2 regions of the Arthrobacter sp. V1I9 genome follow, and region 1 is predicted to be linked to the other one. Evidence: predicted binding sites of a transcription regulator. Region 1 holds the regulator's gene; the other holds the start of a gene.
The links. The regulator LexA, encoded in region 1, represses DNA repair genes until DNA is damaged. The targets are predictions, from matches to a motif close to TCGAACANNTGTTCGA.

Region 1 (5,172 bases):
GCGCGATGCCTGCCGGGCAGCACTGTCTGACTCCAAGGGGGACAGCAGCACCACTGCCGACGGCGGGCGGCAACTCGCGCGCTCCCGGCTGATGCTCATCCTGGAACTGTGCGAACGGCTCCTCGCCGCCCGTGAGAACCGGGAAGTGGTCTGGTTTTCCCGCGCCAGTTCCTTTGACCCGCAGCAGGGATACTCGCAGCCCGACGAGACAGCGCCCGCCCTGATCAACATCGCTCCGCTGTCCGTAGCCGGGCGGTTGCGTGAGGGCCTGTTTACAGGTCATACGGTGGTGCTGACCTCCGCCACCCTCGCCATCGGCTCAGCCTTTGAGCCCGCGGCAGGCGGACTCGGGCTGGTGGGAGAAGGCGCCCCCAGCTGGACCGGCATTGATGTTGGATCCCCCTTTGACTACCCCAAGCAGGGAATCCTGTACGTGGCCGGGCACCTGCCCAAGCCGGGCCGGGGGGCGTCCCCCGAATCGCTCGCCGAGTTGGAGGCCCTGATCAGGGCCTCCAACGGCGGCGCACTGTGCCTGTTTTCGTCCCGGCGCGCGGCAGAAGAAGCAGCCGATGCACTGCGGCCCAAGCTGGATATGACCATTTTGTGCCAGGGCGACTCCACCATGACGGCCCTGGTGAAGCAGTTTGCCGACGAGCCCGACACCTGCCTGTTCGGCACAATGTCGCTGTGGCAGGGCGTGGACGTTCCCGGGGGCTCCTGCCGCCTGGTGGTCATCGACCGGATTCCCTTCCCCCGGCCCGACGATCCACTGATGACCGCCCGGTCCCGCGCCGTGGCACAGGCCGGCGGCAACGGCTTTATGTCGGTCTCCGCCACCCACGCTGCAATCCGGCTTGCCCAGGGTGCGGGCCGGTTGATCCGGTCCACCGGGGACAAGGGTGTGGTGGCGGTGCTGGATTCGCGGCTGGCCACCGAGCGTTACGCCGGATTCCTCCGCGGTGCGCTGCCGCCGTTCTGGTCCACAACGGACAGGAAGACCGCGATTGCGGCGCTGGAGAGGCTGGCCAAGGAGAAGGTGTGAGCCGGCGCCGCAGCCCGCGGCTTAGAGCGAGCGGAGCACCGACACAACCTTGCCCATGATGGTGGCGTGGTCGCCAAGGATGGGCTCGTACTGGGTGTTTTGGGGGAGCAGCCAAGTGTGGCCGTCGCGCTGGCGGAAAGTCTTCACAGTGGCTTCGTCGTCCAGGAGCGCCGCGACGATATCTCCGTTGGCGGCGTCTGCCTGACGGCGGACCACCACCCAGTCGCCGTCGCAGATTGCGGCGTCCACCATGGAATCGCCGGCAACCTTGAGCATAAACAGTTCTCCCTGGCCCACGAGCTGGCGGGGGAGCGGCATCACGTCCTCCACCACCTGGTCCGCCAGGATGGGACCGCCGGCAGCGATCCGGCCCACGAGGGGAACCATGGCAGTGTCCATGGCGGTGGGAAGCACGGTAACGGTGCCGCCACCTCCGGGCAGGAGAGGAGCCGGCTCGGCCGCCTGCTTGGGAGAACCGCCGTCCAGGGTGAGGGGCATCAACACCTCCATGGCACGCGGCCGCTTGGGATCGCGCCGGAGGTAGCCAAGCTTTTCGAGCTGCGACAGCTGGTGGGTGACGCTGGACAGGCTCGCCAGGCCAACGGTGTCACCAATCTCCCGCATCGAGGGCGGGTAGCCGTTGTCATTAACAGAGCGCTGGATGGTCTCGAGGATCTTCTTCTGCCGTGGCGTCAGGCCCTTGGCGGTCTTCTTCGGTTGGGAGGTTGCCCTTCCCCCGGCGGCTGCTGCTGCCATATTCGCCAATGCCTTTCGGTTGCCCCGGACTCCTGTGGCCCGGACCTGAAGTTCACGCCGTAGATTGTCAGACCCTGCTGATCAACTTCAGAGTGGTTGTTCTTTCCTTCAAAGCTAGGCCAGCCACATTGCTTTTTCAAACATTTGTTCTAGCGAGTCTCGACATTGTTCGTTGATAAGTGCTAAAACAGTAGAAGCAAAGTTCGAACATTTGTTCTACTTCGAACGCGGACATTCGAAGACTCGGACCAAGAGTCGCGGGGCTGCGGATCCGGAGGGGGAACATCGGGCAGCACAGTACGGTCCAGGAGGGCTAAGTCATGTCAGCTACATCTGCTTCGCAGGATTCATTCTCGGTGCACCACCTTATGTCCGGGCCGGACCAGCGGCCGGCGGAGCGTCCCACGCCCCTCCCGCCCCTGCGCCTGACGCGTCGCGGAAAGATCGTCCTGATCGGAATTCCCCTGGTCCTGCTGGCGGCCCTGCTGCTTTCCCTGGCCGGTTTCTTTAACTCGCCGGCAAGGGCCTCCGAATCGGCGACGGACCTGGCAGTTACCCCAACCGTTACCGTTACCGTGCAGGCGGGGGAATCACTGTGGGCCATTGCGGGAAGCATCGCCCCGCAGCGGGACGCGCGCGACGTCGTGGCTGACATCGTCCAGCTGAACAACCTGACCGGCGGTGCGGTCCTTCCGGGCCAGCAGTTGTACGTCCCCACCCGGTAGTGGCGGCCGTCCCAGGAAGCCGTCACATTTTCCGGCGCCCGGCGCGGGCACTAAACTGTTCAGGTGAATGACCAGCTAGAGCGCCTCAACCGGCTACCCCTCCGCAGCAACCTCCGTGGGCTTACCCCTTATGGTGCGCCCCAGCTGGAAGTCCCCATCCTCCTCAACGTCAACGAGAACACCCATGGTGTCCCGGGGAGCGTACGGGCAGCCATCAGTGCGGCAGTGACGGAAGCCGCTGCCGGTCTCCACCGGTACCCGGACCGCGAGTTCACGGAGCTGCGCAGGGCCCTGGCGGAATACCTGGGGCATGGGCTCGATGAGTCGAATGTGTGGGCCGCCAACGGGTCCAACGAAGTGCTCCAGCAGATTCTCCAGGCTTTTGGTGGCCCCGGCCGCACGGCCCTCGGCTTCCCTCCCACGTACTCCATGTACCCGTTGCTGGCCAGTGGTACGGACACCGAATACATCGTGGGTGAACGCGCTGACGGCTACGGTCTCAGCGCAGAATCCGCAGCGCTCCAGGTGAAGGAACTGCAGCCCAGCATCGTTTTCCTCTGCTCGCCGAACAACCCCACGGGAACCGGCCTGGGGCTCGATGTGGTGGAAGCCGTCTACGAGGCCGGGCATGCCAGCCAGACCATTGTCATCGTGGACGAGGCCTACCACGAGTTCGCGCACGACGGAACGCCCAGCGCCCTGACCCTCCTTCCCGGCAGGGAGCGGTTAATCGTCTCGCGGACCATGAGCAAGGCCTTCGCCCTTGCTGGCGCGCGCCTGGGCTACATGGCCGCGGCTCCGGAAGTGACTGACGCACTGCGGCTGGTGCGGCTGCCGTACCACCTGTCCGCCGTAACGCAGGCAACTGCCCTCGCGGCCCTCCAGCACCGTGAGGCACTGCTGGCCGATGTTGAAGACATCAAAAGGCAGCGCGACCGGATTGTGGCTGAACTGACCCGGATGGGCCTCAATCCGGCGGCCTCCGATTCCAACTTTGTCTTCTTTGGCGGGCTGGAAAATCCCCACGAGGTCTGGCAGGAACTGCTCGACGCCGGTGTCCTGATCCGCGACGTCGGGATCCCGGGCCACCTTCGGGTGACCGCAGGCACTGAGACGGAAACCACTACGTTCCTGACTTCCCTGGAAAGCATCCTGACCGGCCAGCGCAAGCTTCCGGCCTAGACTTGAAGCAGCGGCGCTGGACGCCCTGAACCACTCCTTCTTCCCAAAGGACACTTGACCATGAGTTCCACCGGATCCAACGCGGCCGCGGCCCGGACCGCACGCATGGAGCGTGCCACGAGTGAATCCTCCGTGCTCGTGGAGATCAACCTGGACGGCACCGGCATCTCGGACATCGACACGTCGGTGCCCTTCTACGACCACATGCTGACAGCGCTCTGCAAGCACTCGCTGATCGACCTGACCGTGAAAGCCACCGGAGACATCCACATCGATGTCCACCACACGGTGGAAGACGTTGCCATTACGTTCGGAGAAGTGCTGCGCACGGCCCTGGGAAACAAGGCAGGAATCCGCCGCTTCGGCGAAGCCACCGTACCCTTGGATGAGGCACTGGCCCACGCGGTGGTTGACGTGTCCGGCCGCCCTTACCTGGTTCACGGAGGTGAGCCCGCAGGCCAGGAGTACCACCTGATCGGCGGTCACTTCACAGGCTCCCTCACCCGCCACGTCTTTGAGGCGATAACCCTGCACGCCGGGATTTGCCTCCACATGAACGTCATCGCCGGACGGGACCCGCACCACATCGTCGAGGCCCAGTTCAAGGCGTTCGCCCGCGCCCTTCGCGCCGCCGTCGAATCCGATCCGCGTGTTGAGGGCATTCCCTCCACCAAGGGTGCGCTGTGAGCGGCCAGGTACTGCGGGACGGCGCCATCATCGATCCGTCGGCTTCGCAGAAGCTGCCGTCGCCCGAGGGGAAACCCACGGTAACCGTGTTGGACTACGGATCGGGAAACGTCCGCTCGGCAGTACGCGCCCTCGAGCGGGCAGGTGCAGAGGTAATCCTCAGCTCCAAGCCCGAGGACGTCCTGAACGCCGACGGCCTGGTAGTCCCCGGAGTCGGCGCCTTTGAAACCGTTATGCGTGAACTCAAGGCCGTGGACGGCATCCGCCTCATCGGCCGGCGTGTCGCCGGCGGCCGCCCCGTCCTCGGCATTTGCGTGGGCCTGCAGGTGCTTTTCGAGGCCGGTGTGGAACACGGCACAGAAGCTGAAGGCATCGGCGAATGGCCCGGCAAGGTGGAACTCCTTCCAGCGGACGTTGTCCCGCACATGGGCTGGAACACCGTCAAGGTACCCGTTGGGTCAAAGCTGTTCGCCGGCGTCGAAAACGAGCGGTTCTACTTTGTCCACTCCTACGGCGTGCAGGACTGGAACTTCGACGTCGTCCAGCCGCGGATGGCCGCACCCCTGGTCACCTGGTCCGAGCACGGCGCCCCGTTCATCGCCGCGGTTGAGAACGGGCCGCTGTGCGCCACCCAGTTCCACCCGGAAAAATCCGGCGACGCCGGTGCCCGGCTGCTGCACAACTGGGTGGATGCCCTCCGCAAGCCTTCCATGGCAGGCAAACCGGAGCGCACCAGCGAAAACCCCGCGGGCGGCGACGCCTGAATGTGGTCCGTTATCC
Region 2 (5,172 bases), 600 kb from region 1:
ACCTGGTCCGGTCCGGGGTCAAGGACGTGGCGTCGGACTGGCACGTTGAATCAGTGGGCAAAGAGGTGGGCAACGTCCGCAACAACGGCCCCGAGCTGATCCGCCCGGTCGAAGCCCTCTTTTAAGCCGCGGCCAAAGCAGTGCCGGCCCAGCTGGCCGAGGGGCTAAACGCTGACAGATCCGGCGTCGTCCACTCCCCACGTGGGGTTGTAGGCCACCTCCCAGCGGAAGCCGTCAGGGTCTGCGAAGTACCCGCTGTAGCCGCCCCAGGGCTGGGTGATGGGCTCGGCGATTATGGTTGCTCCCGCTGCGCCAGCCTCTTCCATGACCCGGTCAACGTCCCCGGTACTGGGGAGGTTGTGGCTGAGGGTGATGCAGGGGACCGGACCGGGCTCGCTGACGCCGGCATCGGCCTGCATCTGGCGGACGTCCCACAGCGACAGGACCAGGCCGTGGTTCACCTGGATGAACACCACATCCCCAGGAAATTCGCGGTGGACCGGCCAGCCAAGGCCCTCCACATAGAAGGAGCGGGACGCCGGAACGCTGCGGACGCCTAGTGAAATGAAGTCGACTCTGGGCTGCATGGTTCGATACTGTCAGAGGATGGCAACAATTCAAGGGAACGATAGAGACGCACTGGCCGACAAGGAACAGCTCGCTGCCGTCCGGGTTGCCGTTGACGAGGTGGATGACCAGATTGTCACCCTCATTGCCCGCCGTGAACGGCTGATCAGGATCGCCGGAACCCTCAAGGGTGACGATGCCGAGGTCCGCGCCCCCGGCCGTGTGGAGCGGATAATCGAGCACGTCCGCTCGGCTGCTGTTAAGAAAGACATCGACCCGGACATCGTTGAATCCACCTACCGGGCCATGATCTCAGGTTTCATCGAACTCGAGCTCCGGGTCCACAAAGAAAACAGCTGAGCTTCTTCTGCCCAGCTGTTTACAGGTTTTCCTCCACCGGAACGCCGGACTGGAAATCCCGGCCGTCCGCTTCGCTGAAGCCGGTCATCACGTGCCCTTTGCCGAGCCCGTTAATGGCTGCCAGCGGGAAATGGCCGGTGATGGTGTTGCCCGAGTGGGTGACCCCGGAAAGATCGTAGTTCTCCTCCGCGCTCTGTTCATGGTTGAACGAGAAGAAGGCGATCGCCTCCCCGTTCATGAACTCAATGCCCAGGCGCCGCTGGGATGAGTAGTCCGGGCTGGCAGCCACAAGCCCCACCACGTAGGCACCGGAACCGGGGATGTTGCCGTCTATGTCGAAAGTGGCCACGAGGGTGGAGTCCTGGGCTTTGATGCTGACCTGCTTGAGGAGTGCGTCATGGGTGCTCATGGCACAATCCTGCTCCCTGCCGATCGGTCCGTCCACCCCCGCCTAGGATTTGTGCCGCCGCTGGCTTAGACTTGAAGTATTCGAACACATATTCGAATGTTTCCTTATTTCTTGCTCTGTCCGGGAGGTGCCCATGGGGATGTTCAGCGAATCCGTGGACGTTGCCTGCAACCCGGAAGGCCAGCCGATAAGCCTCCAATGGGCAGGGCGGCCCTATTCAGTCTGCGCCGAGCCAGTCCGATGGTACGAGCGCCGGCAGTGGTGGGCAGAGGAAAGCCGAGCACCGCTGGGAACCGGTCCCGGACTGGTGGACCATGAGATCTGGCGGGTCCAGGTGCTTCCATCGGCTGCTTGTTCCGGCGCGTTCAATGACCAGGAAGAACCACTCACCCTTGACTTGACCCGCCATGTCCGGAGCGGCCGCTGGCGGCTCCTGCGGATCCATGACGCCCTGCGCCCGCGGACAGCATGAGCTTCACGCACCTCCACGTCTCCACCGCCTTCAGTGCCCACTATGGCGTTTCCTGGCCTGAGGAACTGGCCCAGGCCGCCGCTGCCGACGGCGCTACCGCGCTCGCCTGCACCGACCGGGACGGCCTGTACGGAACCATCAAGCACCTGAAGGCGTGCATGGATGCGGGTATTGATCCCATAGTTGGGGTGGACCTGGCGGTTTATGACGACGACGGCGATCACCGCACCCAGCTGGCGGGCCGTGTGGTGGTGCTCGCCCGCGGCAACAACAACGGGGCCGGGTACCGTGCTCTGTGCCGGTTGGTGTCCGATGCCCATGCCCGCACCTCGGGAAAATCCGGGGGAACCGTGCCGGTGGCAGTCACCAGGGCGGAGCTTGCTTCCCGCACCCTTGATCCCCGGACCCTCAAACCCGTGCTGATGGTCCTGATCGGGCCGGACTCCGATGTCGGTCGTGCCATGGGCGGCCGCCGGTACCTGCGCCCGCGGACACTCTTCAAGCAATGGCTCGACGCCATGCCCGCCGGAACAGTGGTCACCGAGATCGTTTCGCAGCTCAGCGCCCCGGGGGCCCCGCTGAGCACCTCGCATGCCGTCCGGATGCTCAAGCTCGCGGAAGAACACAACATACCGGCAATCTTCAGCAACGCGGTGAGGTACTGCGCGGAGGACGGAGCCGCCACCGCCGACGTCCTGGATTCAGCCCGGACCCTCAAATCGCTGCCGGAGCTGGCCCAGGAGCCAATGCTCCAACCCAATGGCCAGGGCTGGCTCAAATCCGCCGCCCACATGCTGCAACTGGGCAAGGAAATCATCTCCGCCGCCGGATACGGTACAGCAGACCTTAAACAGCTGATGGCACAAACGGAGGCGCTCGCCGATCTCTGCAGGATGGACCCCGTCACCGATATGGGCTGGAAACAGCCTGTGGTGCCGGAAGCTTCAGTCATCGGGATCAACCAGGATCCGCATCTGGAACTGGTGCAGCGCTGCCAGGCGGGAATCGGGAGGCGGTTCCCTGGTATTTCGGGAACCCGGGAAGAGGAAATGCGGTACCGGCTCGAGCACGAACTGGGAATCATCCAGAACCTGGGTTTTTCGTCCTACTTCCTTACAGTTGCCGAAGTTTCACGCATGATCCAGGACATGGGGGTAAGGGCGGCGGCCCGCGGATCTGGTGCATCAAGCCTCGTCAACTACCTGATCGACGTCAGCCAGGTAAATCCACTGCAGCATGACCTGATCTTCGAGCGCTTCCTTTCCCGGGACCGGGCCACCCTGCCGGATATCGACATCGACGTCGAAAGCGCCGAAAGGCATAACGTCTACCGCCGGATCTTCGAGCGCTTCGGCGCCGAGCGGGTCACGCTGATGAGCATGCAGAACGGCTACCGGGCAAGAGGCGCAGTCCGGGATGCCGGCATGGCTTTGGGCATGGATGACGGCGACGTGGGGGACATCGCGAAACAGCTGTGGCGGTTTTCGGCCCGGAAATTCCGGGAGGCATTGCAGGAAAAGCCTGAACTGAGGGAATTTGCGGGCCGGGTGGAACAGCGCGATACCCACGGCAACCAGCAGTTGGACCTGCTGGTGGACCTGACGGAACGCCTTGACCGGTTGCCGCGCCATATCTCGATGCATCCCTGCGGTGTGATCCTGGGGGACGCAACCCTGCTGGACCGCACCCCGGTCCAGCCCAGCGGCCTGGGGCTGCCCATGAGCCAGTTCGATAAACACGATATGGATCCCATGGGCATGCTGAAGCTCGACGTCCTGGGTGTCAGGATGCAAAGCGCCATGGCGTTTGCGGTCCGGGAGGTCATCCGCATCCACTCGTCCAAAGAGGAAGTGGTGGCTGCGGGGAAACATGATCCCGGCCAGGACGGGTCCGGCCCGGATTACATCGCAGAAAACGGGCACATCGACCTCAACGCCATACCCCTGGATGATGAGGCCACCTTTGAACTCATCCGAAGCACACACACCCTGGGCTGCTTCCAGATTGAGTCTCCCGGGCAGCGCGAACTGATCGGCAAGATGGCGCCGCGGGAGTTCAACGACCTCATCATCGATATTTCGCTTTTCCGGCCCGGGCCCATGAAATCGGACATGGTCCGGCCATTCCTGGAGCACCGGCATGGTTTCGCACCCGAGGTGTACCCCCACCCGGACCTGAAGCCCGTCCTGGCGGAAACCCACGGGGTGACCGTTTTCCATGAACAGATCCTGAAAACGTTCAACGTGATGACCGGCTGCGGCCTGGCCAAAGCCGATGAATTCCGCCGTGCCCTGGGCAACGAGGTCCTGGAACTGAGTGTTGAGGAGTTCTTCCGCAGGGAAGCCCGGAAGAAAGGGTATTCCCCGGAAGTAGTTGATAACGTCTGGGGGACCCTGAAGGCCTTTGGCAGCTTCGGCTTCTGCAAAGCCCACGGAGCCGCTTTCGCCGTGCCCACCTACCAGTCCGCCTGGCTGAAGACTCATCACCCCGAAGCCTTCCTGGCCGGCCTCTGGGAACACGATCCCGGCATGTACCCCAAAAGACTGCTGGTGGCGGAAGCCAGGAGGCTGGGCATCCCCATCCTTCCCCTTGATATCAACCGCAGCAAGGGGGAGTACCGGGTGGAACGGGTCCGGCAGGGGCCTGATGCGGGAAGGCTGGGAATCAGGCTCAGCCTGAACGGTATTTACGGGCTGTCCGCCACGGAACTGAAAAGAATCGTGGCGGGCCAGCCGTATGACTCTCTTGCAGACCTCCGCGCGCGCTCGCGGTTAAGCAAGCCCAGCATCAAACGTTTGGCCCAGCTGGGTGCTTTTGATTCCCTGCACCGTGAGGCCGGTGGGGTGGCCAACCGGGCAGACCTGGTCCAGCACCTGCAGCAGCTCCAAAGTGCGGGCAGCGGGCGGAAGGGCGTGGAGGTCCTGGAAGGACAGCTTTCCCTGCCCCTGGGCGATGTGGAACTGCGCAACGTCAAGCCGGGGCTCCCGGAACCCACCCTCATCGAAAACGTGCGGGCAGAGCTGGACCTGATGGCTGTGGACGTCAGCAGCCACCTTATGGACAGCCACCGGCCCATGCTGGACAGGCTGGGAGTCACCACAGCGGACAAGCTCCTGGGCCTGCGCAACGGGACGGAAGTCCTGGTGGCCGGAGTGCGGGTAGCCACCCAGACGCCCCCCATGCGCGGGGGCAGGAGGGTGGTGTTCATCAGCATTGACGACGGCACCGGCTGCATTGATTCGGTCTTCTTCCATGAGGCCCAGGAGAATGCCGGCCTGCTCCTGTTCGGAACCCGGCTGCTGTTGATCCGCGGCACCACCCGGAGGACGGGCCCGCGGGGAATCAGCCTCAGCGCAAGCATGGC

Region 2: a site for LexA is predicted at 1,417-1,432, ahead of QFZ70_RS08435 (DUF6504 family protein). Genes of this name have one in related genera too.

What each region holds. Positions count from the first base shown of each region.
Region 1 covers NZ_JAUSYU010000001.1:2,356,797-2,361,968, reverse strand. Annotated here, with positions in the region: gene QFZ70_RS11150 (ATP-dependent DNA helicase) at 1-1,042, shown strand, start outside; gene lexA (transcriptional repressor LexA) at 1,064-1,798, opposite strand; gene QFZ70_RS11140 (LysM domain-containing protein) at 2,167-2,523, shown strand; gene QFZ70_RS11135 (histidinol-phosphate transaminase) at 2,587-3,705, shown strand; gene hisB (imidazoleglycerol-phosphate dehydratase HisB) at 3,766-4,392, shown strand; gene hisH (imidazole glycerol phosphate synthase subunit HisH) at 4,389-5,156, shown strand; gene QFZ70_RS11120 (hypothetical protein) at 5,157-5,172, shown strand, end outside.
Region 2 covers NZ_JAUSYU010000001.1:1,756,770-1,761,941, forward strand. Annotated here, with positions in the region: partial or broken gene QFZ70_RS08415 (SOS response-associated peptidase) at 1-125, shown strand, start outside; gene QFZ70_RS08420 (VOC family protein) at 165-587, opposite strand; gene QFZ70_RS08425 (chorismate mutase) at 607-927, shown strand; gene QFZ70_RS08430 (hypothetical protein) at 947-1,336, opposite strand; gene QFZ70_RS08435 (DUF6504 family protein) at 1,470-1,808, shown strand; gene QFZ70_RS08440 (DNA polymerase III subunit alpha) at 1,805-5,172, shown strand, end outside.